Regions from separate parts of the Exiguobacterium sp. UBA5002 genome, predicted to be linked through region 3. Evidence: predicted binding sites of a transcription regulator. Region 3 holds the regulator's gene; each other region holds the start of a gene.
The links. The regulator LexA, encoded in region 3, represses DNA repair genes until DNA is damaged. The targets are predictions, from matches to a motif close to CGAACATATGTTCG.
Positions count from the first base shown of each region.

Region 1: uvrB (excinuclease ABC subunit UvrB) is a predicted target of LexA. The motif match lies at 2,004-2,017, and genes of this name have one in related genera.
Region 2: recA (recombinase RecA) is a predicted target of LexA. The motif match lies at 1,315-1,328, and genes of this name have one in related genera.

Region 1 is NZ_DGYQ01000033.1:22,045-25,332, forward strand. It holds gene B4C70_RS09815 (S41 family peptidase) at 1-678, shown strand, start outside; gene B4C70_RS09820 (PDZ domain-containing protein) at 701-1,864, shown strand; gene uvrB (excinuclease ABC subunit UvrB) at 2,071-3,288, shown strand, end outside.
Region 2 is NZ_DGYQ01000004.1:87,228-90,515, forward strand. It holds gene B4C70_RS00655 (competence/damage-inducible protein A) at 57-1,289, shown strand; gene recA (recombinase RecA) at 1,401-2,444, shown strand; gene rny (ribonuclease Y) at 2,638-3,288, shown strand, end outside.
Region 3 is NZ_DGYQ01000016.1:45,284-48,571, forward strand. It holds gene glpK (glycerol kinase GlpK) at 1-439, opposite strand, end outside; gene B4C70_RS03330 (MIP/aquaporin family protein) at 483-1,184, opposite strand; gene B4C70_RS03335 (metal-binding protein) at 1,371-1,841, opposite strand; gene lexA (transcriptional repressor LexA) at 1,873-2,487, opposite strand; gene yneA (cell division suppressor protein YneA) at 2,696-2,986, shown strand; gene B4C70_RS03350 (YneB family resolvase-like protein) at 3,032-3,288, shown strand, end outside.

The DNA of each region.
Region 1 (3,288 bases), on a different contig from region 3:
CTTTTGACGGCTGTCTCGAAAATGATCGCTCCGTTCATTCCGAAAGACGTGCCGATTTATCAAGTCGAGAACAATAAAGGCGAGCGCCAGCAGGAATTCGGGAAGGCAGACGAGAAGAAACCATATAACATCGTCGTGCTCGAAGACGGCGGATCCGCTTCTGCGTCCGAGATTCTGGCAGCCGGTCTGAAGGAAGGTGCCGGCGCCGAAGTCGTCGGTACGAAATCGTTCGGTAAAGGCATCGTCCAAAGTGCGTATGATTTAAAGGACGGTAGTGATTTGAAGTTGACGACGAACAAATGGCTGACGCCGGACGGCAACTGGATTCACAAAAAAGGGGTCGAGCCAACGATCGAAGTCAAGCAACCAGCATACTTCAACGTTACGAAGATCCTGACTGATCAGAAGTCACTTGCAGTCGGCGATTACGGAAAATCAGTCGAGAATGCCCACCTCGTCCTCGAAGCGATCGGTTACGAGCCAAAAGGACAGGACGGCTATTTCGGTGACACGATGAAACAAGCTGTCGAAGCCTTGCAAAAGGATGCGAAACTTGACGTCACTGGAAAAATCGATCAGCAGACAGCGGGTGAGATGGAGACGCGTCTCCTGAAGAAACTCCAGGACGACAAAAATGACGTCCAGCGGAAAAAAGCACTCGAGGTCGCTGCACAATAATAAGGAATGGAAAGAGGTCTGAATGCGCGTGGAATTACTCGATGAAATTGGTTGGACCGCGATTAGTCTCATCGCCAGTCCGACCTTGTGGTTAGCACTCCTTGTCAGTTGGGTCATCGGCATCCGGCGTGTCAAACGGGAACGCGGACTGTTTCGCTCCCGGACACACGGTAAACGAAGCGATGTCCTCGAAACACTTTTACCAGGTCTACTCGTCGGTCTCGTCTTGTCCATCGTCAGCGGATGGCTCGGATTGACAGTGACACCGCAGTACGCTCTACTGTTGCTTGGACTTTCGAGCGTCTTGCTGTTGATTGGTGTCGTTCGTTTGAACCTGCCACTCTGGCCGATCGTCTTGCTTGGACTTGCTGGCTGGTTCCTAATGGATTCACGTCTTGATCCGGTTCGAACGGTTGAGCCGAAAATGATTTTATTGCTTGCGACGTTAACGCTCGTCGCGGAATGTCTCCTCGTCTGGTGGCGCGGAAAGCGACGCCTGTCACCGTCACTCGTCGTTTCGAAGCGTGGTCGCTTCATCGGTGGGCTGTCAGCGAATAAACTTTGGCTATTGCCTTTGCTCGTCTTTGTTCCGGGCGACGTGCTTGAAGCCTGGTGGCCACGTTATAGCTTCCCAGAGCTCGTTCCGATCGTTCTCTGGTTACCGATCGGCTTCAGCTTCCTCTTTACGGGTAAGTTGCCGAAAGAATTGATGCGTCCGCTCGTTCAAGGACGTTTGATTACGAGTCTCGTCGCGATTCTATTGACGGTTCTTGCATACGTCACCGGACAAGCTGAATGGCTGTACGGGATCGTCTTGTTGCTCGTTCTGCATATTCTATTGCATCAGCGGGTCAAACGCTTGAACCGGGCACAGACCCCATTGTTCCTCAATGGAACGCGTGGTGCCGTCATTCTCGGAACGCTACCTGATAAACCAGCTGCCGAGATGGGCTTGATTCCAGGTGAAGCGATTTATAAAGTCAATGGTGAGAAGGTCGATTCGGAAACATCGTTCTACGAGGCCATCCAAAAACACAAACCGTATCTACGTCTTGAAGTCATGAACCATAACGGCGACATCCGGTTTGCGCAACGTGCCTTCTATGAACAAGATCATCATGAGCTTGGTATTCTGTTCGTCAACGAGCCGGTCCATGGTCGCACTAAAGTGCGGTCCTTGCATTAACGAGTACATCCCTGTCACGTAACAGCCGTGACGGGGATTTTTTTGTCGGCAGAAAAATCGAGGATCAATACTCGAAGCAAAAAGAAACTTTTGCATTTTCGAAAAAAAGGGTAACTTCCTAAAAGGAGCACTTCATAATCGAATGTTTGTTCGTAAAGTGGTACAATAAAAATAGATTTTTTAACGTGATGAGGGGGAAGCAAACGATGGATTTTGAACTCGTTTCACCATTTGAACCAGGTGGTGATCAGCCGACGGCAATCGAAAAATTGGTGACTGGGCTAAAACAAGGCGAACGACATCAGACGTTGCTTGGGGCGACCGGTACCGGGAAGACGTTCACGGTCTCGAACGTCATCAAGGAAATCAAGAAACCGACGCTCGTCCTTGCCCACAACAAAACACTAGCGGGACAACTCTACTCGGAGTTCAAGGAATTCTTCCCAAACAATGCGGTCGAATACTTCGTTAGTTTTTATGATTATTACCAACCGGAAGCGTACGTCCCATCGACGGATACGTTCATTGAGAAGGACTCTTCAATCAACGATGAGATCGATAAGTTGCGTCACTCGGCAACGTCCGCCTTGTTCGAACGGGAGGACGTCTTGATCGTCGCGTCCGTTTCGTGTATCTATGGTCTCGGTAACCCGGAAGAGTACAACAACCACGTTTTGTCACTGCGTGTCGGCAATGAGATGGGGCGAAACGAGATGCTTCGTCGTCTAATCGACATTCAGTATGAGCGTAACGACATCGACTTCCAGCGCGGACGGTTCCGCGTCCGCGGAGACGTCGTCGAAATCTTCCCGGCGTCACGCGACGAACAGTGTGTCCGGGTCGAGTTCTTGGGTGACGAGATTGAACGGATCCGTGACATGGATCCGCTGACAGGTGAGATCGTCGCGGACCGCGAGCACATCTCGATCTTCCCGGCGTCCCACTTCGTGACGGGGGATACCCGTCTACAGAAAGCGATCGCGAACATCGAGAAGGAACTGGAAGAGCAGCTTGCGAAGTTACGTGAAGACAATCAGTTGCTTGAAGCGCAACGGCTCGAACAACGGACGAACTACGATCTTGAGATGATGCGGGAGATGGGCTATTGTTCCGGAATCGAGAACTACTCGCGTCACTTGAACTTGATGCCGGAAGGGGCAACACCGTATACATTGCTCGATTACTTCCCGAAGGACTTTTTACTCGTTGCCGATGAGTCACACGTCACATTGCCACAAATTCGCGGGATGTATAACGGGGACCAGGCACGGAAACAAGTCCTCGTCGATCACGGTTTCCGTCTTCCGTCGGCAAAAGACAACCGTCCGTTACGGTTCGAGGAGTTTGAGGAAAAAGTCAGTCAGGCGATTTATATCTCGGCGACACCAGGACCGTATGAACTCGAACATTCAAAAGAGATGGTC
Region 2 (3,288 bases), on a different contig from region 3:
ACTGTTCGTCATACCGAACAGTCTTTTCTTATACTTCAAGAAGGTGAGGAATCAACATGAAAGCAGAAATCATCGCAGTCGGAAGTGAGCTTCTCCTTGGAGAAATCGCCAACACGAATGCACAGTACCTTTCCGAATGGCTAGCCAGTGCAGGAATTGACGTTCATTATCATACAGTCGTCGGTGACAACCGCGAGCGGATGCAGAAAACGTTCCGTCAGGCGCAACAACGGGCAGATCTCCTCGTCATCACAGGGGGTCTTGGACCAACGGAAGATGATTTAACGAAAGAGGTGCTCGCAGATCTTCTCGGACGTGATCTCATTCTCGATCAAGCAGCGTACGAAAGAATCGAAGGATTCTTGAAGACACGTCAACGGGAGATGACGAACAACGAGCAGAAACAAGCATTAGTCATCGATGGCGCGACGGTTTTACGCAATGATGCGGGTCTTGCTCCCGGTATGTCGGTGCAGACGGAGCACCATCAATATATCGTTTTACCCGGTGTGCCACGTGAGATGAAGCAAATCCTCAAAGATCACTTCAGTCATTTGTTCGGTCAAGAGACAATCCGTTCCCGAACACTACGTTTCTTCGGAATCGGAGAATCGGCTCTAAACGATCGCCTGGAAACGTTAATCAAAGAAGCAACCAATCCATCGGTCGCCCCTTATGCGGAACTCGCTGAAGTCCGGTTGCGTCTGACTGCTAAAGCACTCGATCAACAGGAAGCCGACCGTATGCTCGATGAACTGGAACAACACGTACTGGCTGAAGTGGGCATGTACTTTTATGGATATGGCGAGACGAGTCTGCCGGAAGTCGTACTGAAACGGTATCAAGAAGCAGGATTGACACTGTCACTCGCCGAATCACTGACGGGAGGAGCTGTCGCGAGTGGTCTCGTTGATGTCAGCGGTGCGAGTCAAGTGTTGCGCGGGAGCGCCGTCGTCTATGATGATGCAGCGAAGCAAGCCGTGTTATCGGTACCGGAAGTTTTGTTACGAGAGCATACTGCTGTCAGTAAAGAGGTCGCGATCGCGATGGCTGAAGGGGTACGGGAACTGTATCAATCCGATATCGCCGTCGCGTTGACAGGGGAAGCAGGTCCGACGAGCAACAGCGGAAAAGTGGTCGGAACCGTCTATTGTGCTGTTGCGGACGCACGTGGAACACGCATCGTCGAATGGCAATATCCATCGTTCGACCGAGGAATGATTCGACTGCGCGCCGTCAAGGATACCTATTTCCTTCTACTGAAACATCTCGAAAAAGCACCCGAGTGAGAAAATTGGCCAATGTGCAAGTATGCGAATAAATGTTCGTAAAATGCTTGTCATTCGGTCTCAAAAGAAGTACAATAATCTCAGTAAGATAATTAAAAGGAGGCCTGCTACGTGAGTGATCGTAAAGCAGCACTTGAGATGGCGTTACGCCAGATAGAGAAACAGTTCGGTAAAGGTTCCATCATGAAACTCGGAGAAAATGCGGATCAGAAGGTTTCAGTGATCTCTTCTGGATCGATTACATTAGATATTGCCCTAGGTGCAGGTGGATACCCACGTGGACGGGTCATCGAAGTATACGGACCTGAATCGTCAGGTAAAACGACGGTAGCGCTTCATGCAATTGCAGAAGTTCAAAAACAAGGTGGACAAGCAGCATTCATCGATGCGGAGCACGCGCTTGATCCAGCATATGCCAACAAACTTGGTGTCAACATCGATGAGCTCCTCTTGTCACAACCGGACACTGGGGAACAGGCACTTGAAATCGCGGAAGCACTCGTTCGTTCTGGTGCGGTCGATATTCTTGTCGTCGACTCTGTTGCGGCACTCGTACCAAAAGCAGAGATCGAAGGCGAAATGGGTGACTCACACGTCGGTCTTCAAGCACGTTTAATGAGCCAAGCGCTTCGTAAGTTGTCCGGTGCAACGAATAAATCGAAGACGATCGTCATCTTCATCAACCAAATCCGTGAAAAAATCGGTGTCATGTTCGGTAACCCGGAAACAACTCCAGGTGGTCGCGCACTTAAATTCTACTCGTCTGTACGTTTAGAAGTGCGTCGTGCGGAAGCGTTGAAAAACGGTACGGACGTCGTCGGTAACAAAACGAAGATTAAGGTCGTCAAAAACAAGATCGCACCTCCGTTCAAACAAGCGGAAGTTGATATCATGTACGGTCAAGGGATTTCAAAGGTCGGTGAGTTGATCGACATCGGAACAGACCTCGATATCGTTCAAAAGAGTGGTGCATGGTACTCGTACAACTCAGAGCGTCTCGGTCAAGGACGTGAGAACGCGAAGCAATACATGGTCGAGCATCCGGAAGTCGCAGCAGAGGTCGAACGTTTGATTCGTGAACACCACGGTCTCGTCGATCGCGAAGAGCCGGTTGATTTCGAAGCAGAACAACCAGAAGATCTATTTGCTGAATAAACCGTTTCAGAGAGGATTCGCATGCGAATCCTCTCTTTTTTAGTGTAAAAGAGGAAAACAGTGGAATTCTTTCCCGTCCGTTCGTTGACAATGAACGAGTGCTATCCTTACAATATAGATGTACGTTTTTTAGACAGCTTCGATGAAATACCGAAATGAACTAAGAAACACCTTGCAAAGGGGAGGTGAACCCATGAGTACACTGACTTGGATTGTCATACTTCTCCTCACTTTGCTGATCGCATTCATCGTAGGCTACTTCTTGCGGAAATCGATTGCAGAAGCGAAAATTCAAGGCGCAGAAACGGAAGCGAACAAAATCGTTGAACGTGCGCGTGAATCGGCTGAGGCAACGAAAAAAGAAGCAGTACTCGAAGCGAAAGATGAAGCATTCAAACTTCGTAACGAAGTGGAAAAAGAATTGCGTGAACGTCGCCAAGAGCTAGCGAAACAAGAAGCCCGGTTGCTCCAGAAAGAAGAGACACTCGATCGCCGTGTTGACGCTATCGACCGTAAGGAAGATCAAATCAATACACGTGATGCAGAGATCGCGAAACGGAAGCATCAAGCTGAAGAACTAGAGCGCAAAGTAGAGGACCTGTATGAACAGGGACGTCAAGAGCTTGTCCGCGTCGCGAATTTATCGCAAGACGAGGCAAGAACGATCATCATGGATGAGACGAAACAGGCTGCTTTACACGACGCAGCCATTCTTCAAAAAGAAATCGAACAAAAAGCAAAAGAAGAAGCCGACAAGAAAGCACGTAACATCTTGTCACTTGCGATTCAACGGTTCGCCGCTGAACATATCGCAGAGACGACTGTATCGGTCGTCAACTTGCCG
Region 3 (3,288 bases):
TATCAAGGATCCATTTGACTTTCGTACCAGAGAAGTAGGCATCAATCAGAAGTCCTGTTTTATCACGGAACTTCTGGTTCAAGCCTTGTTCTTTTAAGTCGTCACAGATACCAGACGTTTGACGCGATTGCCAAACGAGTGCGTGATAAACCGGTTTACCTGTTTCTTTGTTCCAGACGACTGTCGTTTCACGTTGGTTCGTGATTCCGATTCCGGCGATTTGCTCAGGTTTGATATCTGCAGTTCCGAGTGCTTCTGCCATGACAGCAAGAATTGAACCCCAGATTTCGTTTGCATCATGCTCGACCCAGCCTGGTTGTGGGAAGTATTGCTTGAATTCCCGTTGTGCCGAGTTGACGATTTTCCCGTCGTGATCGAAGATGATCGCACGTGAGCTTGTCGTACCTTGGTCGAGTGCTAGGATATACTTGTTTTCCATTTCGAAATCCCCCTTGAGCGGTATGTGTTAGTGAGACGTGATCTTAGTAGATCAATTGATAGATGAACACGGCAAGCGCTCCACCGATGATTGGACCGACGACTGGAATCCATGAGTAGCCCCAGTCAGATGAACCTTTATTCGGAATCGGTAAGATAGCGTGTGCGATACGCGGTCCAAGGTCACGGGCCGGGTTGATGGCATATCCTGTTGTACCACCAAGTGATAGACCGATGACGACGACGAGTAAACCGACGATAAGTGGTTTTAAGCCGTCACCGAATGTCGTTAAACCGAGCGCCAAGATACCGAAGACGAGAACGAATGTCCCGATGATTTCAGAAATCAAGTTCGACGGCGTATGGCGAATCGCTGGACCTGTTGCGAACACACCGAGTTTTGCAGCTTGATCATCAGTCGCTTCAAAATGTTTCATGTAATGAAGCCAAACGAGAATGGCGCCGATGAAAGCTCCGACAAGTTGTCCGGCAATATAGACAGGAACGTCTGCCCACGGTAAATCAGAGTTTAAAGCAAGTGCAATTGTTAAAGCAGGGTTCAAGTGCGCTCCACTCTCAGCAGCGACGAATGCTCCTGTCATGACGGCAAGACCCCAAGCGAACGTGATGACAATCCATCCGCTGTTTTCGGACTTCGTCTTTCTCAAGACGACACCGGCGACGACACCATCCCCGAGCAGAATGAGGATCATCGTACCGATCATTTCTAGTACAAAGTTATTCATGCAAAACCCCTCCCTTTGGATTAAAGCAAATAATGGTCTTTCTACTTTAAATTACTCCGATTTGATAACGTTTTCAATACATATAATTGAAATATAGGAATGGAAATTTTTTATTTTAATGTTTAAAGATACGAAAAATTGGATAGGAAAACACCTCGTCTTGCCTGCAAGCAAGCAAAAGAGGTGTTAACGACGACGCTTTTTTCTTTTTTTAGGTCGAAACCAACTACTGGAATAATCTAGTAGGATATGAATTGTACTCGCCACCATGATACCAATGACAAAAGCGGGTAGGGAAGCGAACCAGGAATCGATGGTCTCTGACGCGATGACTTGAAAATACAAGCTGAGAAATAATAAGGGAATCACAAGTGCAGCACTATAAAGGAGTCGAATGACATCCCCAATGATCAATCCGTGTGACCAGATCGAGCGGTGGGGCATGATCTTCACATAAGGCATCCACAGGACTCGAAATGGTCCAAAGCGATAATACGGTTCTGACTTTAAATCGAGGTCAGGTGACAACCAAAGCGTACCGACAGCGATACCGATGGCAGTCGGTAACCAATCGGTTTGTTGCGTTGCGACCGAATACGCAACGTAACCCGTCAGTGCGACGGTATTGACGGTATCATGTACATTTCCTGAAGGCATGAAAAAAGACCAGTCGTAACTGGTCCCTCCGTCAATGAATCGTCCGATACACGCCGATTACCTTACCAAGAATGGAGACATTATCGAAATACATCGGATCCATCGAGTCATTTTCTGGTTGTAGACGTACCTGTTGATCTTCTAAGAAGAACCGTTTCACCGTCGCTTCGCTATCTTCGGTCATAGCTACGACGATTTCTCCGTTTTCTGCTGTGTTTTGTTGGCGTACGATGACACGATCGCCGTCAAGAATACCTGCGTTAATCATCGATTCACCATCGATCGTCAACATGAAGACCGTTTCGTTTCCTACATAATGTGCAGGAAGCGGGAATTGTTCTTCGATGTTTTCAATCGCTGTAATCGGAAGACCAGCTGTGACTTTCCCGATGACGGGAACATGAACGATGGCTTCCGTGATTTCTTCAGGCTTATCCAGCAATATCTCAATCGCACGTGGTTTCGTCGGGTCACGGCGAATCATTCCCCGTTTCTCGAGTCGATCCAAATGACCGTGTACCGTCGAGCTAGACGCGAGTCCGACTGCTTCTCCGATTTCACGAACTGATGGTGGATACCCCTTCAGTTTCACTTCAGAGACGATGTAGTCGAGAATCTCTTGTTGGCGCTTAGACATTTTCCGCATACGAATTGCCACCTCTTTCTGGATTGAATTTTGAAATGTAAGAATATATGTTTCTAAATTCACTATAACATAGAACAAATGAGCGTACAAACAATTGTTCGACATTTTGTGTTGACCGAACACGGGTTCTGTGTTTATTATGAGTTATGCGAACAATTGTTCCGCGAACGTTTATTCTAACTCATTCATTTCATATTTGGAGGGATTCATGATGATTCATACGATTCGTACTCATGCTTTTTCTATTCTCTTCTATGCATTAAGTATTGCCTTCGTGATCTTTTTACTCACACCACGCCCGGATGAAAAAGTGGCTCAACTAATGACAGCTTCCGTTACGGTCGATGAGAACGCTACAGTCGAACAAATTGCTGAAGTCTACAATGACGGTTCGATGTCAGATGAGGAATACGTCAACTGGTTGATTAAAAATAATGATGTCGAGACAAAACATGTCATCTCAAAAAGCAAAATCGTTGTACCAATCGCACAACAATGACAAAATGGAAAAGTTGTGAAAGAACGAACAGGGATGTGAGGTACGATGAAGGTCGTGATTTATTGTCGAGTATCGACCGAAAAAGAAGCACAAGATAGTTCGATTGAACGCCAACGGATGGAGCTTTCGAAGGTTGCTTCTCAAAAGGGATTTGATGTCGTGGACATCGTCTCTGAAAAAGAGAGTGGATATGATGTCGATCGGGAAGGGATGCTGACGGTTCTTGATCATGTGACACGTGACGCGGTAGATGCGGTCCTCGTGACGGATGATACACGGATTGGTCGTGGGAATGCAAAAAT